2 regions of the Enterobacter cloacae complex sp. HYC074_NIDB genome follow, and region 2 is predicted to be linked to the other one. Evidence: predicted binding sites of a transcription regulator. Region 2 holds the regulator's gene; the other holds the start of a gene.
The links. Region 2 encodes PhoB, which activates phosphate uptake and scavenging genes when phosphate is short. Its sites were predicted from a motif close to CTGTCATAAAACTGNCNNAT; they were not measured.
Positions count from the first base shown of each region.

Region 1: O1724_RS06205 (PhoX family protein) is a predicted target of PhoB. The motif match lies at 3,813-3,832, and genes of this name have one in related genera.

Region 1 covers NZ_CP114214.1:1,250,660-1,258,693, reverse strand. The annotation lists gene O1724_RS06215 (MFS transporter) at 1-38, opposite strand, end outside; gene pheP (phenylalanine transporter) at 291-1,679, opposite strand; gene O1724_RS06205 (PhoX family protein) at 1,782-3,755, opposite strand; gene O1724_RS06200 (TonB-dependent receptor) at 3,883-6,066, opposite strand; gene yahO (DUF1471 family periplasmic protein YahO) at 6,267-6,542, opposite strand; gene O1724_RS06190 (Y-family DNA polymerase) at 7,108-8,034, opposite strand, start outside.
Region 2 covers NZ_CP114214.1:1,049,581-1,057,614, forward strand. The annotation lists gene sbcC (exonuclease subunit SbcC) at 1-1,538, opposite strand, end outside; gene sbcD (exonuclease subunit SbcD) at 1,535-2,740, opposite strand; gene phoB (phosphate response regulator transcription factor PhoB) at 2,928-3,617, shown strand; gene phoR (phosphate regulon sensor histidine kinase PhoR) at 3,639-4,934, shown strand; gene brnQ (branched-chain amino acid transporter carrier protein BrnQ) at 5,344-6,663, shown strand; gene proY (proline-specific permease ProY) at 6,745-8,034, shown strand, end outside.

The sequences.
Region 1 (8,034 bases), 200 kb from region 2:
TGCGTTATCGCCTTTTCACTACTCTCAGTTGACACCATGATAAGCCTCACCCGGAAAAAGTAATCGATTACAAAACAGTTCAGATAAAAAGTAATCGATTACAAAATAAAGATCCTGTGGATCGAAACGGAATTGGGAGGGGGGTCACGATAAAGGTGGAGTGATACTTTGTAGGCCCGGTAAGCGCAGCGCCACCGGGCGTGAAGGCAGGCAGTGTGGTGCGGTCTGGTTTGGTGCGGTCTGGTGCCCTCACCCCGTCCCTCTCCCACAGGGCGAGGGAGAAAACCGCGCTACTTTTTGCGCGAGAGCTTAAATGCAATAAACAGGAACACCACCCACACCGGCAGCAGCATCGCTGACAGGCGCATCTCATCCATGGTGCACATCAGCACCAGAATCAGGCCGAGGAAGGCGATACAGAGGTAGTTCCCCGCCGGATAGAGCAGCGCTTTAAACTGCGTCTCGCGCCCCTTGCGGCGCATCGCCGCGCGGAAGCGCAGGTGCGCCAGGCAGATCATGATCCAGTTAAGCAGCAGCGTGGCGACAACCAGCGCCATCAGCAGGCCAAATGCCTCTTTCGGCAGCAGATAGTTGATCAGCACCACCAGCGAGGTGATAGCGCCAGAAAGGAACAGCGAGTTGACCGGCACGCCGCGACGGCTGACGCGAGTGAGGAACTTCGGCGCGTTGCCCTGTACGGAGAGGCCAAACAGCATGCGGCTGTTGGAGTAAACCCCGCTGTTGTAGACCGACAGCGACGCCACAAGAATGACGAAGTTCAGCGCCGAAGCGACCACGTTGCTGTTCAAATTGTGGAAGATCATCACGAACGGGCTACTGTCAGATTTCACTTCCACCCACGGGTAGAGCGCCAGCAGCACCACCAGCGAGCCGATGTAAAACAGCAGGATACGGTACACCACCTGGTTGACCGCTTTCGGAATGCTTTTGTGCGGATCGCGCGCTTCAGCCGCGGTGATGCCAATCAGCTCCAGCCCGCCGAAGGAGAACATAATGACCGCCAGCGAGAGGATCAGCCCTTTCCATCCAGTCGCCAGGAAGCCGCCGTGCTGCCACAGGTTATCGATCGTGGCGCGCTCGCCGCCGTGGCCGGAGAACAGCAGCCACAGGCCAAAGCCGATCATGCCGATAATCGCCAGCACCTTGATCAGCGCGAACCAGAACTCGGTCTCGCCATACAGGCGGACGTTCACAAGGTTAACGGCGTTAATGATGATGAAGAAGGCCGCGGCCCAAATCCACGTTGGCACGTCCGGGAGCCAGTACTGCATATAGATGCCGGCGGCGGTCAGCTCGGCCATCCCGACCAGCACGAACATCACCCAGTAGTTCCAGCCGGAGAGGAAACCTGCGAACGGCCCCCAGTATTTATAGGCAAAGTGTGCGAAGGAGCCGGACACCGGCTCTTCAACGACCATCTCGCCGAGCTGGCGCATGATCAGGAAGGCGATAATCCCGGCGATACCGTAACCCAGCAGCACCGCCGGACCGGCCATCTGAATAGCGGGGCCGATGCCGAGAAAGAGCCCGGTACCGATTGCGCCGCCAAGGGCAATTAACTGAATATGTCGATTTTGCAAACCACGTTGCAGCGTCGGACTCTGATCCGACGAAGCTTCAGCGCTACCATGGCCTGAAGCGGATGACGCGTCTTTCACGCCCTACCCCTGTCTCTTTTTTAGAAGGGGCACGTTTTAACACTTCATGCTGGTGGTAGCAAGCTTAACGCCGGGCCAGCGCATGCGCCCGGCGGATAAACGTCACGACCCGATGATCCCGCCGTCCGCTTTGGTAATCACCACCGTTGACGATCGCGGACGCCCGTTCGGGCTGGCGTCTGGCCAGTTGGAAACAGCGCGCGGATTGGCCGGGTCGGTAATATCATCCCCGCCCTCCCCCGGATGCTGAATGTTGATAAACAGCGTGCGGTTGTCCGGCGTAAACGCAATGCCGGTGATTTCGCACCCGCGCGGCCCGGTCAGGAAACGGCGATACTCGTTGGTGCCCGGAATGGTGGCCACCATCTGGTTATTGCCCATCCCCTCGTAGGCTTTCTTATTGATGGTGCTGGAAGAGACGTCGGTCTGGATCCACAGCACGCCCTGGTGATCGAACGACAACCCATCCGGGCTGCCAAATGCCGCGCCCTGCATCGAGCCTTTGGCTTTGGGATCGTCGCCGTCGGTGCGCCCGGCCATGACCAGAATATCCCACTTAAAGCGTGCGGCGGCAGGATCGGCACCCTCTTCGTGCCAGTGCATGATGTGCCCAAACAAGTTGTTGGCACGCGGGTTAGCGGCGTCGACCGGTGCCTTGCCCTCTTTACCGCGATCGCTGTTGTTGGTCAGCGTACAGTAGACGCTGCCGCTGGCGTGCGGATCGACGGCTATCCACTCCGGGCGATCCATTTTCGTCGCCCCCACCACGTCGGCCGCCAGACGGGTTTTAATCAGCAGATCGCCCTGGCTTGCAAAACCGTTGCTTTTATCCAGGCCATTTTGCCCGAAGATCAGCGGCAGCCAGTCGCCGCTGCCGTCCTCGTTGAACCTGGCGACGTACAGCGTGCCGGACGTCAGCAGCTGCATATTGGCTTCCCGGTTCGCGGGATCGTATTTTTTGTCGGAGACAAACTTATAGATGTACTCAAACTTCTGGTCGTCCCCCATGTAGACCACCACGCGATTATCGGCGGCGAGCGTGACGGCGGCCCCCTCATGCTTGAAGCGGCCGAGCGCGGTGTGCTTGCGCGGGGTGGAGGTCGGGTTGTAGGGATCGATCTCCACCACCCAGCCGAAACGGTTGGGTTCGTTAGGGGTTTTATCAACGCTGAACCGCTCATCCACCTCGTTCCAGCGGTACGATTCATCGCTGTCGCTGATGCCGTAGCGTTTTTCCAGCGGGTTGAGATCGGCTTTTTTGACAAAAATGTCCGACCAGTTCTCCTCGCAGGTGAGATAGGTGCCCCACGGCGTGTGGCCGTTGGCGCAGTTCTGCATGGTGCCCAGAACGCGTTCCCCCTGCGGGTCGGCGGCGGTTTTCATTAAATCCTGATGCCGCGCCGGGCCGGTAAGCTGCATCGGCGTATTGACGGTAATACGCCGGGCGAAGGAAGACGGACGCACCACCTCCCAGCCGCTGCCCGTTTTTTTCACTTCCACCACCGACACGCCCATCGCGTTCTGCCCCTTGCGGGCTTTGTCGAGACTCCAGTTCGCCGCACCGTCGGTAAACAGCATTCCGTTGTCGATGTACTCATGGTTCAGCGCCAGCAGTCCATGCTCCGGGTTTTGCGCCCCCTGCGGCAGGCTAAACCACGCCATGCCGTCGTGGTGCATGCCCGCCTGCACAGCCTGTTCGTCTGTGGTATTGCTGGCGTCCGGCTTAAAGGCCGGCATGTTGTCTTTGATCCCCGTCGGATCGCCCCAGCGATAGAACGGGCGGGCGATATAACCTTCCGGCACCCTGACCGTGTCTTCCGTAGAGACGTCGATGCTGGTAAAGCCCAGGGAAACCGCTTTTGCCAGCGCGGAAGGCTTCGATACCGCGGCAATGGCATTTTCGGGTGTGATCAGATACGGGAATGATACGGCAGCCCCCGCTACGGCCCCCATCTGGAGAAAACGGCGGCGCGAGAGGAACACTTCTGCAACCTCGGAGAATACCGGGTTAGCGCTGCGGTTACTGATATCGTCGCGATGTTCTTTTTTAAATACGGATTTGAGGGGTCTGCCCATAGCGGCTTCCTGTCATTGGCCAAGAGGTAAGGTTGTGGCGACCAGTGTAAGAAGCTTTTATTACAATTTTATAACACGACAACGAAGGGATTGGGGCGTCCCTGCCCCGGATAACGAGGTGGAACGCTTAGAACTCGTAGCCAACCGAGACCTTAAAGGTACGCGGCTCGCCCTGAGTAATGTAAGTACCGGAATCGTCCACGCTTGACCAATAGTTCTCGTTGGTCACGTTGTCGATACCTGCCCGCACGGTCATCTGGTTTTCATTGTGGTTTACCGCGAAGCGATAGCGCATGCCCAGATCCAGCGTGGTGTAGCTGTCCAGCTTTTTGGTGTTCGCAAGATCGGCATACTGCGTGCCGGAGTGGTTAACGCGCGCGGTCGCCGTCAGGCCTTCAATCGGCTTGATATCGTACTCTGCGCCCAGCACGGCGTAGAAGCTCGGAATACCGATCGCATCGTTGCCCTGATTGACGCCGTTTTTGGTTTTGGTCAGCTCGGCCTGCAACCAGGTGGCGCTGGCGTTCAGACGCATCCCGAGCATGGGCTCGCCGAAGACGTTCAGCTCCACGCCGCGGTTACGCTGTTCTGCATCCAGACCATAGTGACCGCTGTCGTCAAGGATCGCCGACGGCATTTTGATCTCAAACAGCGCCAGGGAGCCGCCCACGCGGCCAAAGTCCGCCTTTACGCCCACTTCGTTCTGCTTAGAGTGAACGATACCGGTGCTCTGGCCGTAGTTGTTTGCTGAGCGAGGCGCGGTTTCACCGGGCTGTAACGCCTCGGTGTGGTTGGCGTAGAGGGAAATTTCCTCCCACGGTTTATAGACTACGCCGTAGGTGGGCATCCAGCGGCTGCCGTCGAAACCGTCCGCGTCGTTTTCCGCACCGGTGATTTTGTTGTACCCGCGAATCACCACCTTCTGATGGCGCGCGCCTGCGGTGAACAGCAGCTTGTCATCCAGCACGCCCAGGGTATCACTCAGCAGCCAGCCTTGCGTGCGGGTGCGCCCGCTGGTCAGCGGATCGCTGTATTTGCCGCCTGAGCCGTTGAGGTTGGAGCTGTCCGGCATATCGACGCCGGTGTTGTGGTAGATGTTGGTGGTCGGATTATCCTTCGTCGCCGACATTTTCCACGCGATCTTTTCGTTTTTGGTCATCGCCGAATAGCCAACATTGACCTTGTGCGAGACGAATCCGGTAGTGAAGTTACCGCGAATGCCCGCCATGCCGCTGACAGAATCGCTGATGCGGTTGGTATCAAGACGGCTGACCACCGCATTACCGCTCTTATCGAGGAGCTTCGGCGCGCTGTAGATCCCTTCTTCGTGCGCGTGCTGCGCGCCGAGACCGGTATACGCCGTCCAGCTATCGGTGATGTCATACTCGCTGCGCCACATCCCGAACTCGTTTTCGATATCGCTGTAGGCCCACTTCTGCGAGAAGTTGCGATCGTTCTTCGGCGGCTCAGGCACAAAGTCCACCGCCGAGATGTTGACGCTGGTTGGGCTGCCGTGGAAGGTTTTTTTCTGGTAGCCCAGGTCCAGCGAGGTGCGGAAACGGTCGCCTTTGTAATCCAGACCAGTAGAAAGCAGCGTGGTGCGGCGGCGGTCGTTCGGCACGCCGGTTTCGCCTTCACGATGCACAAGGTTCACCCGCGCGCCAAACTGGTCGTTATCGCCAAAGCGACGACCCGCATCCAGCGTGGTGCCAATCTGGGAATCCGAGGTGTAGTCCACACCCACTTTCGCCTGCGGGGTGTCGCCCGCGTGTTTAGGCTCAAGGTTGATCATCCCGCCCACGCCCGAGCTTGCGGCACCGTTCATCAGGGAGTTGGCCCCTTTGAAGATCTCGATGCGGTCGACCATCTGGGCATCCACCACCTGACGCGGCAGTACGCCGGACAATCCGCCAAAAGTCATGTCGTCGCCGTCAAACTTCAGGCCGCGAATGCGGAAGGTTTCCGCGCTGTTGCCGTACCCCTGAACAAATTGCACGCCCGCGTCGTTGGCAACCACGTCAGCAATGGTTTTCGCCTGCTGATCTTCCACCAGCTTCGAGGTGTAGCTGATGATATTGAACGGCACGTCCATGGCGTTTTGCTGACCGAGCATACCCATGCGCCCGCCGTTCGCCACCTGCCCGTCAAGGAAGGCGGGCACCAGCTGGTCGCCGCCGGGTTTGAAATCACTCCCCGCCGTGGACTGGACGACGATGGTGTCCTCTTTTTTCTCATCCGCCGCAAAAGCGGAGTGGGTTACCGCGCCGATGGCAATCGCCAGCAGCGTTTTGTGCATTGTGGTGTTGTTCATAATGAGCTCTTAACGTGCGCGCAAAAATGACCCGTTGTCGGGCCTTAAAAGTTATTAAAAGAAATGCAAATGAGAACTATACGCATTATGTATTCGTAATCAAGTGTAAACGGCCTCTCTGAGCGAGAAGCGGCAAGAAACAATGTTGGGAGGGAGGTAGGGCGCGCAACCACCCCGAAACAGGGGTGGTTACTAAGGTATTATTTTTTCTTGTAAATATCGGCGGTGCCGTGAATTTTGTTGTTTGTATTACCGGAAGTCAGCACCAGTACATCAGCACCTTCTTTATCGGCCTTTTCGACCAGCTCTTTTTTCGCATCGTCGACAGAGACTTCGTTAGCCGTGCTCACGGTACCGATTTTTTCATACTGAGACTCAACTTTCTCAAACTCGTTTTTCGTCAGCAGTTCAGCCGCAAAGGTATTGGTGGTAAACAGAAATGCAGCGCCCATCAAAATAGCAGTCGTTTTTTTCATAACCTTTTTCCTTGAGATTAATCAGCAACTACAAAAAGCCCCACGAGTGAGAGTGAGGTGATATGAGCATGGTAGAGGAATAACAAAATTGCCACAGCGTAAGAAAAATACTGTTATAACAGTCAATTGTGCTGTGAAAAATGTGCGTTAACGCTACTTTCGCGATGGGTGTTTCATGAAGAAAATCAGGCTGGCTTGAAACTGGCGTAAGCAACTGTTTTTAAATGGCACGCCCTGTAGGATTCGAACCTACGACCTACGGCTTAGAAGAACGTAGAGTACTATTTAACGCACTGTAATATCATTGGTTTTTCCGCGCTCGCTACGCATTTGTGTCATTACGTGTCGTTACCTGCTTTCTCGTTTTCTTGTGATACATCCATGCATGACACATCTATGACACAGAGAATGCATAGCCATGCCCCTTGCATCGCTATGTAATTTACCAATCCCACAACTTTGCGTAGCTCCTTCCAGTTTCGCAACTTGCCGCTTTACGCCCAATGCCTTCATCAGCATAATCACCACCGATCCGATTGTAAGATTTATCAGGTGCGCACCTCTTTTATCGGACAACAAGCAAATCTGAAAATCTCGTAGTGTATCGAGGCGACAGCATTTCACGCTTCATCTGCCACTGCTGCTGTATACCCTGCCCGGCAAAATAGAGCGTGCCCTTTCCGTCCTTTGCATTCAGGTGATCCAGCACTTCCATTAACTTCTCGCTACCAGCTCGAGGTGCACTGTCGTCGAAAAGGTTTAGCTGGGCCACGCCCTGGCTGAAGAAGTCGCCCAGCATGACACCCGCTTTCTGGTACCGGTGACCGTCCTTCCAGATTTTGTCCAGACACTTTATCGCGGCGTTGATGATGTCTCTGCTGTCCTGAGTTGGCGTGAGAAGCCTTACCGATGCGCTGTTTCCGTAATACGGCTCATTAAGGGCAAAAGGTGATGTCTTGACGAAAGCGGAGATAAAACGGCAGTACTGGTGCTCACCACGTAGCTTTTCAGCTCCACGGGCCGCATAACTGCAAATCGCCTGCCGCATGTGTTCATAGTCAGTAATACGTTCGCCAAACGATCGGCTGCATACAATTTCCTGCTTTACCGGGGCGAACTCCTCCAGATCCAGGCATGGCTCGCCGCGCAGTTCCCGGACCGTTCGCTCCAGCACCACATTAAAGTGCTTACGGATAATCCACGTGCTCTGTTCTGAGAGATCCAGCGCCGTTTTAATGCCCATAGCGTTCAGCTTCTTGCTGATGCGCCGGCCAACGCCCCAGACATCCTCCACAGGAACAAGCGCCAGTAGCCTTCGCTGCCGGTCGACGTTTGAGAGGTCAACCACCCCGCCCGTCTGCCGCTGCCATTTTTTCGCAGCATGGTTAGCCAGCTTCGCCAGCGTCTTGGTCTGGGCTATGCCGACGCCGACTGTGAGATGTGTCCGCTGTAAAATAGTCGCGCGGATCTCTTTCCCGAACTCAGTCAGGTC
Region 2 (8,034 bases):
TCGCGTGAACCGCAGAGCGGGCAAGGCTTACCCGCTTCCAGCTGAGCACGATAATTCTCAAGATCCTTGATTGTCGCCTCACGCTCACAGAGCGCTTTCAGGTCGGCATAGTGCTGATTTTTTTCTTTGAACTGCTGACGCCGCAGGATCAGCGTTTCATTGAGCTTACCCTGCTCAGCCTGCGCTTTCTGCACGCTTTCCGCATTCTGGCGCAGTCGTTTTTGCAGCGGCTGATAGCGAGCGTGAAGCGCAGTCAGACGCTGGCGGAGCGCCCGCGATTGTGCCTGTTGCTCCATTGCCGTCGCGAGATCCTCAGCCGTCAGCGTCAGCGTACTCTCCGGCAGCTCAGCCAGCTTCTGACGAAGCTCAGCCATGCGCGCTGCCTGGGCAACAAGCTGATTTTTATCGCGATTCAGCTGCGTAAAATGCGCCCGCCAGCCGGCAATTTCCTGTCCCCACTGACGGAAACGATCGTGTTCGGTTAGCCACTGCGTCAGCGCCGTGTGCTCTGTCTGCAACTGTTCACGGTTGCGCTGCGCACCGTTGCGGATACGCGCGCGCTGTGCCGCTCTGTCGAGTAAGCGAGTATTTACTTCGACAATTCGCTCTGCGGTTTGCGACAGGCGGGCGGTCTGCTCCTGCTGGTGCTCCCATAGCGGACGTAGCTGGGCGGCGGGTTGCGCCAGCTGGAGCTTCGCCAGTTGCGGCGCGGCGTCCGTCAGAGCCTGTTGCGCCTGCTGCTGCGAAGCGGCTGCGCGCTGCTGCTCACGTATCAGCTCGTCGTTACGCGTAAGCCACTGAAAATCTTTCTGTTGGCTCTGCTGCTGTGCCAGCAGGATTTTCTCTTCGTCAGTGAGCGCCTGCAAACTTTGCTGCAAGTGATGCTGCTGTTCCTCGCTCAACAGCACAACCCCTGCGGCCTGCGCTTCGCACATCTCCAGCGCGTTACGTGCCGCTTTGTGTTTTTCAAAAACCATGGCGGAAATCTGGCCGTAAATTTCCGTGCCGGTCAGTTCCTCCAGCAGCTCAGCGCGATCGCTCGGTTTAGCATTCAGGAAGGCGGCAAACTGCCCCTGCGAGAGCAACATCGAGCGGGTAAAGCGACCATAGTCCAGCCCGGTGAGTGCGGCGGTTTGTTCCAGCTTATCCGTGACTTTGTCGGCCAGAATTTTGCCGTCTTCGCAGCGGGCCAGCTCTACGCGCGGTGCCTGTAAGTTCCCGTCCGGCTGGTTGCGGGCGCGGTTCTGGCTCCAGAAAGCGCGATAAGCAACGCCTTTGACCTCAAATTCCACTTCCGCCAGGCATTCGGCGGTATCGCGCGTCATCAGGTCGTTTTGCGCCTGAGAGACCTTATTAAGACGCGGCGTTTCGTGGTACAGCGCCAGGCAGATGGCATCCAGCAGCGTGGTTTTACCCGCGCCGGTTGCGCCGGTGATGGCAAACAGCCCGTTGCTGGCGAACGGCTCCGCGGTGAAATCAATTTTCCACTCACCCTTTAGCGAATTCAGATTTTTCAGACGCAGGCTCAGAATTTTCATGCGTTTTCGTCCTCGTCATGGAGGGAGTGCAGGGTCTGGGCAAACAGCTCGTTAAGCCTGGTGCGTCTGGCCTCGTCCACCTCTACATGCGCAAGCCGCCGCGCGAACACCTCTTCAACCCGAAGTTCGCTAAGCGTTTCACGCTGGGCGTTGAGCAGTATTTTCTCGCGCTGCTCGCGGCTGCGGCGTACCAGTAGTACTTCCACGGGAAGGTCTTCCGTCAGCGTCTGAATTTTACGCTGCATATCGTACAGGTAGTCGTCGGTGGTGATTTCGATATCGAGCCAGACGGGGGGATTAAGCGCTGCGCCGCGCCACTGCTCAAGCTGAGCGGTAATGGCGGCCAGATCGCCTTTCAGCACCGCCAGCAGCTGGGTGACCGGCACCTCAAGCGTCTCAACGGCGCTGAGTTTGCCCCCGGTGAAGCTCACCAGATGGACGGATTTGGCTTTGCCCGTTTCGTCAAAACTGAGCGAAATGGGCGAGCCGCAGTAGCGGATATGCTCGCAGCCGCCGATGATCTGCGCCCGGTGAATATGCCCGAGGGCAATGTAGTCGGCGGGGGGGAAGTTTTGCGCCGGAAACGCGTCCAGCGTACCGATATAGATCTCGCGCACCGCATCACTCTTACTGGCTCCGACGGTGGTGAGGTGTCCGGTGGCAATGATCGGAATGGCCTGATCGCCGCGCAGGGCGCAGGCTTCCGTATGCTGCTGGTGATAATAGCGGGTGATGGCCTGCAACAGATGCTGCTGTTTTTCGCTGCCGGACAGACCCGCCTGGCTTTGCACGATATCTCGCGGACGTAAAAACGGGATTGGGCACAGCACCGCGCCCGGCGTGCCGTCGCGTTTTTTCAGGATCTGCGGCGCGTGCCCGACGCTGGCCACCACGGTGGTATTGAGGAACGCCAGAATATCGCGGGATTCATTCAGCGTCGCCACCGAGTCATGATTTCCGGCGACAATCACCAGGTGACAACCGGTTTGCTGGAGGTTGACCACAAAACGGTTGTATAGCTCACGCGCATAGCTCGGCGGCGATCCGGTATCAAAAATGTCGCCCGCCACAATAATCGCGTCCACCTCGTGAGCCTGAGCCGTCTCCAGCAGCCAGTTCAGGAACGCTTCATGTTCCGCGGCGCGGCTTTTGCTGTAAAAATTTTGACCCAGGTGCCAGTCTGAGGTGTGAAGTATGCGCATAAAAGATCCGTGGCAATAATAAGAAAGCAGGATTATAAACGTTTGGGGAACGGAAAATAACCGCTGTAATAAAACAACAGTTTGCCATTTATAGTGGTAATGTTTTTCATAAATCTGTCATAAATCTGACGCATAATGACGCCGCATTACAGACTTGTAACTTAAATACGATAAGACAGGGCAAAGTATGGCGAGACGTATTCTGGTCGTAGAAGATGAAGCTCCGATCCGTGAAATGGTGTGCTTCGTGCTTGAACAAAATGGCTTCCAGCCGGTTGAAGCGGAAGATTATGACAGCGCGGTGAACCAGCTGAATGAACCCTGGCCCGATCTGATCCTGCTGGACTGGATGCTGCCTGGCGGTTCCGGATTGCAGTTTATCAAGCATATCAAACGCGAGGCGATGACCCGTGATATCCCGGTGGTGATGCTGACGGCGCGCGGCGAGGAAGAGGATCGCGTGCGCGGTCTGGAAACCGGCGCGGACGATTACATCACCAAACCGTTCTCCCCGAAAGAGCTGGTGGCGCGTATCAAAGCCGTGATGCGCCGTATTTCACCGATGGCGGTGGAAGAGGTGATTGAGATGCAGGGGCTGAGCCTGGATCCTACCTCGCACCGGGTCATGACCGGTGAAAATCCCCTCGATATGGGCCCCACCGAATTTAAACTCCTGCACTTCTTTATGACACACCCGGAGCGCGTTTACAGCCGCGAACAGTTGCTGAATAACGTCTGGGGAACTAACGTCTATGTCGAAGACCGAACGGTTGACGTCCATATTCGCCGCCTGCGTAAAGCACTGGAACTGAGCGGCCACGATCGCATGGTACAGACGGTCCGCGGCACGGGTTATCGCTTCTCGACCCGTTTCTGAACAATGACAGGAGTGTGACGCGTGCTGGAACGTCTGTCATGGAAAAGGCTCGTCTTTGAACTGATCTTATGCTGTATTCCGGCCCTCATTCTGGGGGCTATCTTTGGCTATCTGCCGTGGTTTTTACTGGTGGCCGTGACGGGATTGCTCGTCTGGCATTTCTGGAATTTACTGCGTCTTTCCTGGTGGCTGTGGGTCGACAGAAGTATGACACCTCCGCCGGGAAGCGGGAGCTGGGAACCGCTTCTCTACGGCCTGCACCAGATGCAGATGCGTAATAAAAAGCGCCGTCGTGAGCTGGGAAGCCTGATCAAACGCTTTCGTAGCGGTGCGGAGTCGCTGCCGGACGCGGTGATCCTGACGACGGAAGAAGGGACCATCTTCTGGTGTAATGGCCTCGCGCAACAGCTGTTGGGCCTGCGCTGGCCGGATGATAACGGTCAGAACATCCTCAACCTTCTGCGCTATCCCGAGTTCACGCTGTATCTGAAAAAGCGGGATTTTTCGCGCCCGCACAATCTGAAGCTCAATAACGGTCGCCATCTGGAGATCCGCGTGATGCCCTACAGCGATCGGCAGTGGCTGATGGTGGCGAGGGACGTTACCCAGATGCACCAGCTTGAGGGCGCGAGACGTAACTTCTTTGCCAACGTCAGCCACGAGCTGCGTACGCCGTTGACGGTGCTTCAGGGCTACCTGGAGATGATGCAGGAGCAAACGCTTGAGGGGGCGCCGCGTGAGAAAGCGCTGCATACCATGAGGGAGCAGACGTTCCGCATGGAAGGGCTGGTCAAACAGCTGCTGACGCTTTCAAAAATTGAGGCTGCCCCGTCGCTGGCGCTAAATGACATCATTGATGTGCCGATGATGTTGCGGGTGGTGGAGCGCGAAGCCCAAACGCTGAGTCATAATCAGCACACCCTGAGTTTTGACGTTGATAACACGCTGAAAGTGCTCGGCAGTGAAGATGAGCTGCGAAGCGCTATCTCAAACCTGGTCTATAACGCCGTGAATCACACCCCGAAAGGGACGCATATCGCGGTGCGCTGGCAGCATACCCCGGCGGGCGCTGAGTTTAGCGTCGAGGACAACGGGCCGGGGATTGGGCCTGAACACCTCCCGCGTCTCACTGAACGGTTCTACCGGGTGGATAAGGCGCGCTCGCGGCAGACCGGCGGAAGCGGACTGGGGCTGGCAATTGTGAAGCATGCCGTCAGCCACCACGAAAGCCGGCTCAATATCGAAAGCACCCTCGGTAAGGGCACGCGCTTTAGCTTCGTGATTCCGGAACGATTAATTGCCAAAAAAAGCGCCTGACAGCGTGTGTGTCAGGCTACCTTTCCACGGGCCAGCGATTGCTGGCCCGTTTGCTTTGCAGTCAAGCGAAACGCGGATGAATATTATACGGCTGGTGCTTTTTTGTTCGCATGATTAGCCATGAGTTTTTCTTATACATGGCATATTATGTTGGTCTGGATTTTCATGCTGGCATATTGTTCTGGTTTTACGATCCCTTCTTGCCTTTAAACGTTATAAGCGTTTAAATTGCCCCCCATATACTGTCAGACCGACTGTATTTGCGTGGTAAATCGAAAAACTATTCTTCGCCACGCCAGGACGGGAGCATATCCCGCTGAAATTGAGCAAATTTTCCGCTGTATCGTCCCATCAGGGATGGCGAAAATCTCAACGTATTCAACACCACATCCACAGGCAGTAAGGTTTTATGACCCATCACTTGAAATCGCGTGACATTATCGCGCTGGGCTTTATGACATTTGCGCTGTTCGTTGGCGCAGGTAATATCATTTTTCCTCCAATGGTTGGCTTACAGGCGGGTGAACACGTCTGGACGGCTGCGTTTGGCTTCCTGCTTACTGCCGTGGGCCTGCCGGTACTGACCGTTATCGCGCTGGCGAAAGTCGGTGGCGGTGTGGACAGCCTCAGCACCCCGATTGGCAAAGTGGCTGGCGTTCTGCTGGCAACCGTCTGCTATCTGGCCGTTGGCCCGCTGTTCGCGACCCCGCGCACGGCGACCGTCTCCTTTGAAGTGGGTATCGCCCCGCTGACCGGTGACGGCGCGATGCCACTGTTTATTTACAGCCTCATTTACTTCGCCATCGTGATTCTGGTTTCTCTCTATCCGGGCAAACTGCTGGATACCGTAGGTAACTTCCTGGCACCACTGAAAATTGTGGCGCTGATTGTGCTGGCGGTTGCGGCCATTGTCTGGCCTGCGGGGCCCATCAGCTCCGCGATGGACGCCTACCAGAACGCGGCGTTCTCAAACGGTTTCGTGAACGGCTATCTGACGATGGATACGCTTGGCGCGATGGTGTTTGGTATTGTTATCGTTAACGCCGCGCGTTCCTGTGGGGTGACCGAAGCGCGCCTGCTGACTCGTTACACTATCTGGGCTGGCCTGATGGCCGGTGTCGGCCTGACGCTGCTGTATCTGGCGCTGTTCCGTCTGGGTTCAGATAGCGCAACGCTGGTCGATCAGAGCGCAAACGGCGCGGCGATCCTGCATGCTTACGTGCAGCACACCTTTGGTGGTGCAGGCAGCATGCTGCTGGCGGCGCTGATTTTCCTGGCCTGTCTGGTGACGGCTGTGGGTCTGACCTGCGCCTGCGCGGAGTTCTTCGCTCAGTATCTGCCGCTCTCTTACCGCACGCTGGTGTTTATCCTCGGCATCTTCTCCATGGCGGTTTCAAACCTCGGTCTGAGCCACCTGATCCAGGTGTCAATTCCGGTGCTGACGGCTATCTATCCGCCATGTATCGTGCTGGTGGTGCTGAGCTTCACCCGCCCGTGGTGGCATAACTCGACGCGAATTATTGCGCCGGCCATGTTTATCAGCCTGATTTTTGGTATCCTTGACGGGATCAAAGCATCAGCATTTGCAGAAATCCTGCCAGCCTGGACACAGCGTCTGCCGCTGTCCGAGCAGGGCCTGGCCTGGCTGATGCCTTCCGTTGTAGCGCTGGTTCTTGCGATTATCTGGGACCGTGCGGCCGGGCGTCAGGTGACATCCAACGCCCATTAATCAACGGCAACAAATTGTTTAACCACGGGGCTTAAGGCCCCGTGGTTTTTTGTTTTTTTCGTGTTGAATGGCAAGATTTTAATGGAAAGCACTAACAAACTTAAACGTGGATTGAGCACCCGCCACATCCGCTTTATGGCGCTGGGCTCGGCTATCGGCACCGGTCTTTTTTATGGCTCGGCAGATGCCATCAAAATGGCCGGTCCAAGCGTTCTGCTGGCCTACATCATCGGCGGTGCCGCGGCCTATATCATCATGCGTGCGCTGGGGGAGATGTCGGTTCACAACCCGTCTGCCAGCTCGTTTTCACGCTATGCACAAGAGAACTTAGGCCCGCTGGCCGGGTTTATCACCGGCTGGACTTATTGCTTTGAAATCCTGATTGTCGCCATTGCCGATGTGACGGCGTTTGGCATCTATATGGGGGTCTGGTTCCCTGCCGTGCCGCACTGGATCTGGGTGCTGAGCGTGGTGCTGATTATCTGCGCCGTTAACCTGATGAGCGTGAAGGTGTTTGGCGAGCTGGAGTTCTGGTTCTCCTTCTTCAAGGTCGCGACCATTATCATCATGATCCTCGCCGGTTTCGGCATCATCATCTGGGGTATCGGCAACGGTGGGCAGCCAACCGGCATCCATAACCTGTGGAGCAACGGCGGCTTCTTTAGCAACGGCTGGCTTGGGATGGTCATGTCGCTCCAGATGGTCATGTTCGCCTATGGCGGAATCGAGATTATCGGCATCACCGCCGGGGAAGCGAAAGATCCGGAGAAGTCTATTCCGCGCGCCATCAACTCGGTGCCGATGCGTATCCTGGTGTTCTACGTGGGCACGCTGTTTGTGATTATGTCCATCTACCCGTGGAACCAGGTGGGCACCAACGGCAGCCCGTTTGTCCTGACTTTCCAGCATATGGGCATTGCGTTTGCCGCCAGCATTCTCAACTTTGTGGTGCTGACCGCCTCGCTGTCGGCCATCAACAGTGACGTGTTCGGCGTGGGCCGTATGCTGCACGGCATGGCGGAGCAGGGCAGTGCGCCGAAGGTGTTTGCCAAAACGTCGCGTCGCGGCACCCCGTGGGTAACGGTGCTGGTCATGACCGTGGCGCTGCTGTTCTCGGTCTACCTGAACTACATCATGCCGGAGAACGTCTTCCTGGTGATTGCGTCACTGGCGACCTTCGCCACCGTGTGGGTATGGATCATGATCCTGCTGTCGCAGATTGCGTTCCGTCGCCGCCTGTCGCCAGAAGAGGCCAAAGCGCTGAAGTTTAAAGTGCCGGGCGGCGTGCCAACGACCATTGTCGGTCTGATCTTCCTGGTCTTCATCATTGGCCTGATTGGTTATCACCCGGATACCCGTATTTCCCTGTAC